DNA from 2 places in the Streptomyces sp. NPDC107538 genome. Region 1 is predicted to be linked to the other one. Evidence: riboswitches for the same ligand, from Rfam matches in the RefSeq annotation. Region 1 holds a riboswitch; the other holds the start of a gene.
What was found. A riboswitch is a leader RNA that binds a small molecule or an ion and turns the genes downstream of it on or off. The one in region 1 is predicted to bind glycine.
Positions count from the first base shown of each region.

Region 2: another riboswitch for glycine. It lies ahead of gcvP (aminomethyl-transferring glycine dehydrogenase); the one in region 1 lies ahead of gcvT (glycine cleavage system aminomethyltransferase GcvT).

Region 1 is NZ_JBVKAY010000020.1:58,870-64,232, forward strand. It holds gene ACZ7MG_RS39840 (ABC transporter permease) at 1-266, opposite strand, end outside; gene ACZ7MG_RS39845 (enhanced serine sensitivity protein SseB C-terminal domain-containing protein) at 583-1,332, opposite strand; gene ACZ7MG_RS39850 (enhanced serine sensitivity protein SseB) at 1,468-2,244, opposite strand; gene ACZ7MG_RS39855 (AAA family ATPase) at 2,327-2,995, opposite strand; glycine riboswitch at 3,192-3,290, shown strand; glycine riboswitch at 3,291-3,397, shown strand; gene gcvT (glycine cleavage system aminomethyltransferase GcvT) at 3,436-4,566, shown strand; gene gcvH (glycine cleavage system protein GcvH) at 4,686-5,063, shown strand; gene glyA (serine hydroxymethyltransferase) at 5,093-5,363, shown strand, end outside.
Region 2 is NZ_JBVKAY010000019.1:139,362-144,724, reverse strand. It holds gene ACZ7MG_RS39570 (bifunctional nuclease family protein) at 1-143, shown strand, start outside; gene ACZ7MG_RS39565 (MerR family transcriptional regulator) at 439-1,122, shown strand; gene ACZ7MG_RS39560 (DNA polymerase IV) at 1,234-2,571, shown strand; gene ACZ7MG_RS39555 (PRC-barrel domain-containing protein) at 2,714-3,082, opposite strand; glycine riboswitch at 3,207-3,303, shown strand; gene gcvP (aminomethyl-transferring glycine dehydrogenase) at 3,476-5,363, shown strand, end outside.

The sequences.
Region 1 (5,363 bases):
AGGGAGGTGTTGGGGTCGATCAGGTCCTGGTTGAAGGCGTTGGGGTCGAGCCCCAGCATCGCCTGCAGCGGCCTGGAGAGCGCCGCGATCAGGATCAGCAGGACGACGACGACTCCGCCGGCCACCGCCACCTTGTCGCGCTTGAAGCGGGTCCAGGCGATCTGGCCGAGCGAACGGCCCTCGATCTTCTTCGCCTCGACGCCCTGCAGCACGGCTTCGGGCTGTGCCTCGGCCTGCGATCCGGTCGTCTCAATGGGTGCGGTCATCGTCCCTCGTGCTTGCCCGTGCCGGTGGTTGCCGACTGTGCCGTGCGGCCGCCCGGGTCTGCGGTGCGGTCCGTCACCACTGCTGCTCTCTTGCTCTGTGACTACTGATGGGTACGAGAGGAGGTACGGCACCGAACTTCACCGCATGAACAGCGTGTTCGCCGGATCCCCCCATCGCTCTGGGGGAGTCTTCAACGGTCGCGCGATCAGGCACCAGACTTGGCGACGAAAGTATGCGCAACCGTGATGTGGCCAGCAGGGTTCCGCTATGCGGACGTGACGCTCTGTTGAGCGGTGGAAACCGCCCCCGTGCGGCTCAGTAGCCGCCGGGGTAGCCGTACCCGCCCGCCGCCGGGGCCTGGGCGGGGGCGGCGTGGGCCTCGCGGTCGTAGAAGGGGCGGGCGCCGGCCCGCAGCCACATGGCGACCGGGTCGTACTCGTCGGACATGGCGACCGTGGAGACGGGCAGGCCGTCCGGGACCGCGCCGATGGACTGCTGCATCATCGCGCGCACCGAGTCCACGGCGGGCGGTGAGGTGTCGTACACGTCGAGGCCGATGGCCAGATACGGCGCGCCGAGCGCGGGCTGCACCCAGGCGCGGCGCAGCGAGCGCACGGCGGGGGTGCGGTGGGCGTTCTGCGTGAGCAGGGCGTAGAACTGCGGGATCTCGATGCCCGGGTCGGAGAGCCGCAGCGGGCCCGCGGGCTGCCGCTCCAGGCCGGTGGCGATCCGGCGCAGATCGAGCCAGGGGATGCCGACGCCGCCGCCCGGCGCGTGCGGGTTGAGCCAGAGGCCGTAGTGGTCGGGGTAGAGGGTGCGGGCCACGTCGAGGCCGTCGACCACCTCGTAACTGCGGTTCCAGCCACTGGCGGAGAGTTCCTGGGCGGAGGTGACGCAGGGGGCGTAGTTGAAGCCGTCGACCTCCATGTTCCCGTACTGGGCGTCCGGGGAGCCGGCCTGGCCGTGCCAGAGCAGCATCCAGATCTGGCCGGAGGCGGGGGTGGCGAGGGCACGCAGCAGCGCCTCGTAGGCGTCGTAACGCCCGGGGGTCACCTGGCGCAGCATGTGCTCGACGTGGCCGCTGCCGCTCACGTTTGGCCGCCCTTCGGTGTTGGACCTTGGTTTTGGGAACAGCTTAGGTGGTGGACAGGTTGAGCCAGTCGGGGCTCGGGGGTTACGGACACCGGACAGGCGCGCTGGTCAGTAGCCCTGTTGGTAGAAGGGGCGGACCTTTTCGCGGAGCCAGTCGCCCACCGGGTCCTGGGCCACGTCCAGGAAGACCATGTTGACGGGCCAGGGGACGGGGGCCTTGGCGAGGGCTCGGCCGAGGGCGGCCAGGGGGAGGGCGCGGTCGGCCTCCCAGGAGACCAGGTCGACGCCGATGAACATGACGGGGTCGGCGGTCTCGATGGTGGCGAGGCAGCGGCGGGCGGAGAGGACGGCTCCGGTGGCGGCGAACTCGGCGGACGCGGCGGCGAGGAAGTCGACGGGGTCGTCCTGCCAGTCCGGTTCGTGGAGCCGGACCCGGGCGCCGTTCGCCGAGCCGTCGAGCGGGGTGCGCCCGGCCCGGCACAGTTCGGCCACGGCAGGCGGCGGCAGCGGGATGCCCACGACACCGTCCGGGTTGAGGGCGAGGCCGATCTGCGGGGGCAGCCCGCGCGCGAACTCAACGGCCGGGGCGATCGTGTACGACATGTGGTTGCCGACGACCTGGCGGAACTGCTCCTCGGAGCTGAAGACCGGTACGTACGCCTGCCCGTCGAACTCCATGGTCGGCAGGTCCAGCTGACCGCTCCGCGGCCCGCCGCCCTCCGGCAGCGGCACCCAGACGAAGCTGCGGGCCAGCACCTCCACGATCCGGGCCCCGGCCTGGGGCACCCCGAGCGAGGCGGACAGCACCTCCTCCAGCTCGTTGCCGGGCCACCCGCCGTGCCCATGGGGATACGCCTGTGCCGGAAAGTCCGCCGGGAAGTCCATCTGCTGCCTACCGCTTTGCTCCGTGATGCTGTTGTAGCTGCACCTTAATTGCTTCCGGCCCGGGAGCGCGCCCCTCCAGGGCTCACCCCACGAAGTCGATCCGCTTCAGGACGTCCGCGGCGGCACGGTCGATGATCACCGCGGCCCCGCACCCCTGGGGCAGCCTCCCCTTCTCCACGGCCCGCAGCAGCCGGGTCATCGCACCCCGGTGCCGGGCGAACGCGTACCGTGACACCCCCCGCCCGCGCTCCCGCTGTCCGTCCCGCGCCTCCCCGGGCGTGACGTCCAGCAGCAGCAGGTGCAGGGTGCCGCCGCGCCGGCGGGCCTCGCGCGCGAGCCAGCTGCGGACCCACGCCTGCGCCCCGCAGTCGTGGACGACGACGCCCTCCCCCGAGCGGAGAGCGCGCCGCAGCCCCGCGTAGTGCGCGAGGCGCACGAAGGGCCGGTAGGCCGCGTACGGCAGGTGGCGGGCGAAGCGCGCGTCGAAGCGGTCGCGGGTGTCCTGGGAGTCGATCCGGACGCCGGGCACGGCCCGTCGCATCAGGGTCGACTTGCCGCTGCCGGGGAGCCCGGTGACCACCACCAGGTCCTCCGGGCCGAAGGACAGTCCGTGCGGGCTGCGCCCGGCACGCTCCCTGAGGTCCCGGACGACCGCCCTCGGGAACGGGCCGCACGCCTCACCGACCGGTGCGACGGGCTGCTTGGGCATCGCGATGCCCGACGTCGTCGCATACGCCGTGGTCCTGTTCACCGTGACCGTCCTCCCCAGGGGTATGGAGGTCCCATCCCCACAGACTGTAAAGAGAAGGTAATGCCCGATCCCTCCTGGTTCAGTCCTCGTATTGCCACAAGAGTGCTACGGACCGCCGTGTCTGCCTTGAAAGCTCCCCCTGCCGCCCCACGTCGATGCGTGCGATGATGTCCGCGCCAACTGCATACCGGCCGCTTGAATCCGCGCGGGAGAGTTCCCAGCAGCACTTCGCTGGGGCGCCGAAGGAGCAAGTCCCTCCCTTGAATCTCTCAGGCCCCGTTACCGCGCGGGCGAGGCACATCTGAAAAGCGGGCCGCCCCTCCGGTGGCCCCACCCAAGGTGCAAGTCATGTCCCCCGCGGTCATGGCGAACCTCTCAGGTTCCGATGACAGATGGGGAGGATCGACCTCGCCCGTCATGCCTTGGGAGACAACCGTCCGATGAGCAGTGAACCCCGCCTGACCGCGCTCGACGCCCTGCATCGCTCGCTCGGCGCGACGATGACCGACTTCGCCGGCTGGGACATGCCCCTGCGCTACGGCTCCGAGCGCGACGAGCACATCGCCGTCCGTACGCGGGCCGGACTCTTCGACCTCTCCCACATGGGCGAGATCACGGTGACCGGACCGGGGGCCGCGGCCCTCTTGGACCACGCCCTCGTGGGGAACATCGGGAGCGTCGGCGTCGGCCGGGCCCGCTACACCATGATCTGCCGCGAGGACGGCGGCATCCTCGACGACCTGATCCTCTACCGGCTGGACGACACCGAGGCCGGTTCCTCGACCTACCTGGTCGTCGCGAACGCCTCCAACGCCCAGGTGGTGCTGGACGCGCTCGTGGAGCGCTCCGCCGGCTTCGACGCCGAGGTGCGCGACGACCGCGACGCGTACGCGCTGCTCGCCGTCCAGGGCCCGGAGTCACCCGGGATCCTCAGGTCCCTCACCGACGCCGACCTCGACGGCCTGAAGTACTACGCGGGGCTGCCCGGCACGGTCGCCGGGGTCCCGGCGCTGATCGCGCGCACCGGGTACACCGGCGAGGACGGCTTCGAGCTGTTCGTGAAGCCGGAGCACGCCGTCGAGCTGTGGCAGGCACTGACCAAGGCGGGCGAGGGCGTCGGCCTGGTGCCCTGCGGGCTGTCCTGCCGGGACACGCTGCGCCTGGAGGCGGGGATGCCGCTGTACGGGCATGAGCTGTCCACCTCGCTGACGCCCTTCGACGCCGGGCTCGGGCGGGTCGTGAAGTTCGAGAAGGAGGGCGACTTCGTCGGGCGTACGGCGCTGGCCGAGGCCGCCGAGAAGGCGGAGACCGCCCCGCCGCGCGTCCTCGTCGGCCTCGTCGCCGAGGGCCGCCGGGTGCCGCGCGCCGGGTACCCGGTCGTCGCCGGTGGCGAGGTCGTCGGAGAGGTCACCTCCGGGGCGCCCTCCCCGACCCTGGGGAAGCCCATCGCCATGGCGTACGTCGACGCCACGCACGCCGCGCCGGGCACCACCGGTGTGGGTGTGGACATCCGGGGCAGCCACGAACCGTACGAGGTCGTGGCGCTGCCGTTCTACAAGCGCCAGAAGTAGACACTGGGCGCGAGGTCGTCCGCCCCGGGCGTGACCCCGCGCACCTTTCCGCTGCTCATCAGCGGTCTCAGCAGTCCCCCCTTCATCAGCACTCCCCCGCGTACAGGAGAATTCAGGCCATGAGCAACCCCCAGCAGCTGCGCTACAGCAAGGAGCACGAGTGGCTGTCGGGCGCCGAGAACGGCGTCTCGACGGTCGGCATCACGGAGTTCGCGGCGAACGCGCTCGGCGATGTCGTCTACGCCCAGCTTCCCGAGGTGGGCTCCACGGTGACCGCGGGCGAGACCTGTGGCGAACTGGAGTCCACGAAGTCGGTCAGCGACCTGTACTCGCCGGTCTCCGGTGAGATCACCGAGATCAACGAGGACGTCGTCAGCGACCCGTCGCTGGTGAACACCGCCCCGTTCGAGGGCGGTTGGCTGTTCAAGGTACGTGTCGCGGAGGAGCCGGACGATCTGCTCTCCGCCGACGAGTACGTCGCCCACACCGCCGGCTGAGAAGACTTGAGAGTACTGAGGTCGTACGCATGTCGCTTCTGAACACGCCCCTGCACGAGCTGGATCCGGAGGTCGCCGCCGCCGTCGACGCCGAGCTGAACCGCCAGCAGTCGACCCTGGAGATGATCGCCTCGGAGAACTTCGCTCCGGTCGCGGTGATGGAGGCCCAGGGCACGGTCCTCACCAACAAGTACGCCGAGGGCTACCCGGGCCGCCGCTACTACGGCGGCTGCGAGCACGTCGACGTCACCGAGCAGATCGCCATCGACCGGGTGAAGGATCTGTTCGGCGCCGAGTACG
Region 2 (5,363 bases), on a different contig from region 1:
CCGGGACGCCGATCTTCGGCAGTGACGGGGTGCTCGACGACGCGGGCATCGCGATCCCGGACGAGCAGGAGGACGAGGTGGAGAAGTTCCGCGAGTTCCTCGACCAGATCTCGCCCGAGGACTTCGGTACGAACAGCCAGTGAGGCCGGGCGGGCGGTCGTACGGGGCCGAGGGCCCTGACACCGCCCGTGGTGGTTCGCGGCGGTCGGACGGGCTCTCGGGCCGGTCAGGGTGCCCGATCGGGGCCCGGCACATGCCAGGCGCCCGTGCGCTGTCGGGCAGCTGCGCCGAAGCGCATTCGGCTAGCCTTCCCCCACGGGAGGGCACGCGAAACCACTCTCAGGGTGATTATCACTCGGCGTGGCGAGTGCGGTGGTCGTTGACGCGCCCCTGGTGGCTGCCTACCGTCGATAAGGCAGGTCAAGGACGGAGGTCGGCGTGAGAAGCAGCGGCGACGGTACGGCTGGGGGTGCCCCCGGACGCAGGCTGGGGGACGGCGGCCCGTACCCTCCCCCAGGCTCTCGGCTCCGCTCGGGCTGGGGGGACCCCCATCACGGCAGCGCGGCCGGTCACGTTCCACAGCGACCCGCGGCCGTGCAGGACGGCGCGGAAGCGACGCCCGAGCCGCACGAGCACGTCGGCTACCGCGGCCCCACCGCGTGCGCGGCCGCCGGGATCACCTACCGCCAGCTCGACTACTGGGCCCGTACCGGTCTCGTGGAGCCGAGTGTGCGGTCCGCCCAGGGGTCGGGGACGCAGCGGCTCTACAGCTTCCGGGACGTCGTCGTCCTGAAGATCGTGAAACGGTTCCTCGACACCGGGGTCTCGCTCCAGAACATCCGCACCGCCGTCCAGCACCTGCGGGAGCGGGGCTTCAGTGATCTGGAGCGGATGACGCTGATGAGCGACGGGGCGACGGTCTACGAGTGCACCTCGCCCGACGAGGTCCATGCCCTGCTTCAGGGCGGCCAGGGGGTCTTCGGGATCGCCGTCGGGGTGGTCTGGCGTGACGTGGAAAGCGCTCTCTCCCAGCTGCACGGGGAGCGGGTCGACACGGGGGAGACGCTCATGGGCCACAACCCGTCGGACGAGCTGGCGCGGCGGCGGAACCGGGCGGTCTGAGCGGTCGGGCCGCGGTCGAGCTCCCTCCCCACCGCGCCGAGAGGAGCGCCCCTCCCCGCAGCGGCTGAGCGGTACGGGGCATTGTCAGTGGTGTAGGGCAGCATCGGAGATGTGAGAACCGCGCCCACGATCCTGCATCTCGACATGGACGCCTTCTACGCCTCGGCGGAGCAGGCCTCCAAGCCGAGTCTGCGGGGGAAAGCCGTTGTGGTGGGCGGGCTCGGGCCGCGTGGGGTGGTCGCGACCGCCTCGTACGAGGCGCGGGCCTTCGGGGTGCACTCGGCGATGCCGATGGCGCAGGCGCGCCGGCTCGCGCCCAACGCCGCGTATCTCACGCCGCGCTTCTCGTTCTACCGGGCGATCAGTGATCAGGTCATGGGGCTGTTGCGTGATCTGTCGCCGCTCGTAGAGCCCCTGAGCCTGGACGAGGCGTTCGTGGACCTGGAGGCCGGGGGCGCGGCCTCGGACGAGGCGTCGGCGCGGCTGGTGGGGGTGCGGTTGCGGGCGGACATCCGGGCGGTGACCGCGCTGACCGGGTCCGTGGGGCTCGCGGCCTCCAAGATGCTCGCGAAGATCGCCTCCGAGCAGGCCAAGCCGGACGGGCTGGTGCTGATCGAGCCGGGGACCGAGCGGGAGCTGCTGGGGCCGATGTCCGTGCGGATCCTGCCGGGAGTGGGGCCGGCGACCGGCGATCATCTGCGGCGGGCGGGGATCACCACGGTCGAGGAGATCGTGGAGGCGGGGGAGGACGAGGCCGTACGGCTGCTGGGGAAGGCCCATGGGCACGGGCTGTACGCGATGGCGCTGGCGCGGGACGACCGGGCGGTGGTGGCCGAGCGGGACACGAAGTCGGTGTCGGTGGAGGACACGTACGACGTGGACATCCACGACCGGGTGCGGGTGCGGATGGAGGTGCAGCGGCTCGCGGACCGGTGTGTGCGCAGGTTGCGGGAGGCCGGGCTGTCGGGGCGGACGATCGTGCTGAAGGTGCGGCGCTACGACTTCTCGACGCTGACCCGGTCCGAGACCCTGCGGGGGCCCACGGACGATCCCGCGGTGGTGCGGGAGGCCGCCGGGCGGTTGCTGGAGTCCGTGGACACGACGGGTGGGGTGCGGTTGCTCGGGGTGGGGGTCAGTGGGCTCGCCGACTACACGCAGGAGGACCTGTTCGCGCAGGCGGCGGGGGAGCCGGAGTTCGTGGAGGAGGAGGCGGTGGCCGCGGAGGTGCCTGTGGCGGAGATGAGCGCGGGGGCCGAGCGGCAGTGGCGGGCCGGGCATGACGTGCGGCATGTCGAGTACGGGCACGGGTGGGTGCAGGGGAGTGGGCTGGGGCGGGTGACCGTGCGGTTCGAGAGGCCGGACGACTTGGGGCCCGGGCGTGTACGGACCTTCCGGACCGATGACCCGGGGCTGGAGCCGGCGGAGCCGTTGCCGTTGGTGCGGGGCTGAGGCCGCCGGGGTCGGGGGGTGGGGGTGGGGGTGACGAGGGTGGTCGGCTGCGGGTGTGTGGGGGTTCTCGCGCAGTTCCCCGCGCCCCTGAAAAACACGGTCCTGCGGGCCGGAGGCGTCGGGGCCAGCCTCGATTTTCGGGTCAGGCGTCGTCCTGGCCTGCCACGTGGCCGAAGTCGTGGTCCACGGGTGGGGGCGGGGCTATGTCGAGGCCGTAGTGGTGGTAGAGCTGGAGTTCTTGTTCGGGGGAGAGGTGGCGGCCCACGCCGAAGTCGGGGGCGTCCTTGATGAGGGCGCGGTCGAAGGGGACGTGGAGGGTGCCTTCGACGAGTTCGCTGGGCTCCAGGGGGACGAAGGCGTCGCGGCCGAAGAGGCCCATGCGTATCGCGGCCCACTCGGGGACGCCGGTCGCGTCGTCGAGGTAGACCTCGTCCACGGTGCCGATCTTGCTGCCTTTGCGGTCGAACGCCTTGCGGCCGATCAGATTGCGCGGATCGATGTCGGTCTGCACGGGCCCTCCATGTGGTCGCAAAGGGGTGGCGCATCGTGTCTCATCCCTACGAAAAGCCACATCGGGGGCGGCGGCCACTCGAAGACCCGTGCGTCGACCGCGCTGATACGCTGGCAGCGGCTGTCGACCCCGTGCGGGAGAGTCCTCCGGACACCATCCGGAGGCGCCGAAGGAGCAACTCCTCCCCGGAATCTCTCAGGCTCACGTACCGCACGGACGAGGTCACTCTGGAAAGCAGAGCGGGTGTCACGGCTTCCGCTCTCACCGACGGTGAAAGCCGGTCCGTACCTGGACCGGTGAAGCTCTCAGGTCGAGATGACAGAGGGGGAGGCCGTTCGGGCACCTGTGCCGTGGTGCCCCTCGAAGGTCGTGTCAGACCAGGAGGCCTCCGTAATGACCGCCCATCGCATTCCGCTCTCCGAACTCGAACAGGGAATCCCCTTCGAGCGGCGCCACATCGGCCCCGACGTCGAGGCCCGGGCCAAGATGCTCGCGCATGTCGGGTACGGCTCGCTCGACGAGCTGACGGCGGCCGCGGTCCCGGATGTGATCAAGAACGCCGAGGCGCTGGATCTGCCGGGCGCGCGCACCGAGGCCGAGGTCCTCGCCGAGCTGCGTTCGCTCGCGGACCGCAACCAGGTGCTGGGTTCCATGATCGGGCTCGGGTACTACGGGACGTTCACACCGCCCGTCATCCTGCGCAACGTGATGGAGAACCCGGCCTGGTACACCGCCTACACGCCGTACCAGCCCGAGATCTCCCAGGGACGGCTGGAGGCGCTGCTCAACTTCCAGACCGTCGTCGCCGAGCTGACCGGGCTGCCCACCTCCGGGGCCTCGCTGCTGGACGAGGGGACCGCCGCCGCCGAGGCCATGGCGTTGTCCCGGCGCATGGGGAAGAACAAGAAGGGGCTGTTCCTCGTCGACGCGGACGCGCTGCCGCAGACGATCGCCGTGATCGAGACCCGTGCCGAGCCGACCGGCGTCGAGGTCGTCGTGGCCGACCTCAGCCAGGGGATTCCGGCCGAGATCGCCTCCCGTGAGATCAACGGGGTGCTGCTGCAGTACCCGGGCGCCTCCGGTGTCGTACGTGATCTGAAGCCGGTCGTCGAGCAGGCGCACGAGCTCGGTGCGCTCGTCACCGTCGCCGCCGATCTGCTGGCCCTGACGCTGCTGGTCTCGCCCGGTGAGCTGGGGGCCGACATCGCGGTGGGGACGACGCAGCGGTTCGGTGTGCCGATGGGCTTCGGCGGGCCGCACGCGGGCTACATGGCCGTACAGGAGAAGTTCGCGCGCAGCCTGCCCGGGCGGCTCGTGGGCGTCTCCGTGGACGCGGACGGGCACAAGGCGTACCGGCTCGCCCTGCAGACGCGGGAGCAGCACATCCGCCGGGAGAAGGCGACCAGCAACATCTGTACGGCACAGGTGCTGCTCGCCGTGATGGCCGGGATGTACGCCGTCTACCACGGACCCGAGGGGCTGCGGACCATCGCCCGGCGTACGCACCGCTACGCCACGGTGCTCGCCGCGGGGCTCACCGCCGGTGGGATCGAGGTCGTACACGGGGCGTACTTCGACACGCTCACCGTGCGGGTGCCGGGACGGGCCGGTGAGGTCGTGGCCGCCGCCCGCGAACATGGCGTGAACCTGCACCTGGTGGACGCCGACCTGGTGTCGATCTCCTGCGACGAGACCACCACCCGGGCCCAGCTGGGCGCCGTATGGACCGCGTTCGGGGTGGAGGGGGACGTCGAGGCCCTCGACGCCGCGGCCGAGGACACGCTGCCCGAGGGGCTGCTGAGGTCGGACGACTACCTCACGCACCCGGTGTTCCACGAGTACCGCTCCGAGACCGCGATGCTGCGCTATCTGCGCCGGCTCGCCGACCGGGACTACGCGCTGGACCGGGGCATGATCCCGCTGGGCTCCTGCACGATGAAGCTCAACGCGACCACCGAGATGGAGCCGGTGACCTGGCCGGAGTTCGGGCAGCTGCACCCGTTCGCGCCCGCCGGGCAGGCGCAGGGGTATCTGACGCTCATCCGGGAGCTGGAGGAGCGGCTCGCGGAGGCCACCGGGTACGACAAGGTGTCGTTGCAGCCGAACGCGGGCTCGCAGGGTGAGCTGGCCGGGCTGCTGGCCGTACGTGGTTACCACCGGGCCAACGGGGACGAGCAGCGGGTCGTGTGCCTCATCCCGTCCTCCGCGCACGGCACCAACGCCGCGAGCGCCGTAATGGCAGGCATGAAGGTCGTCGTCGTGAAGACCGCCGAGGACGGTG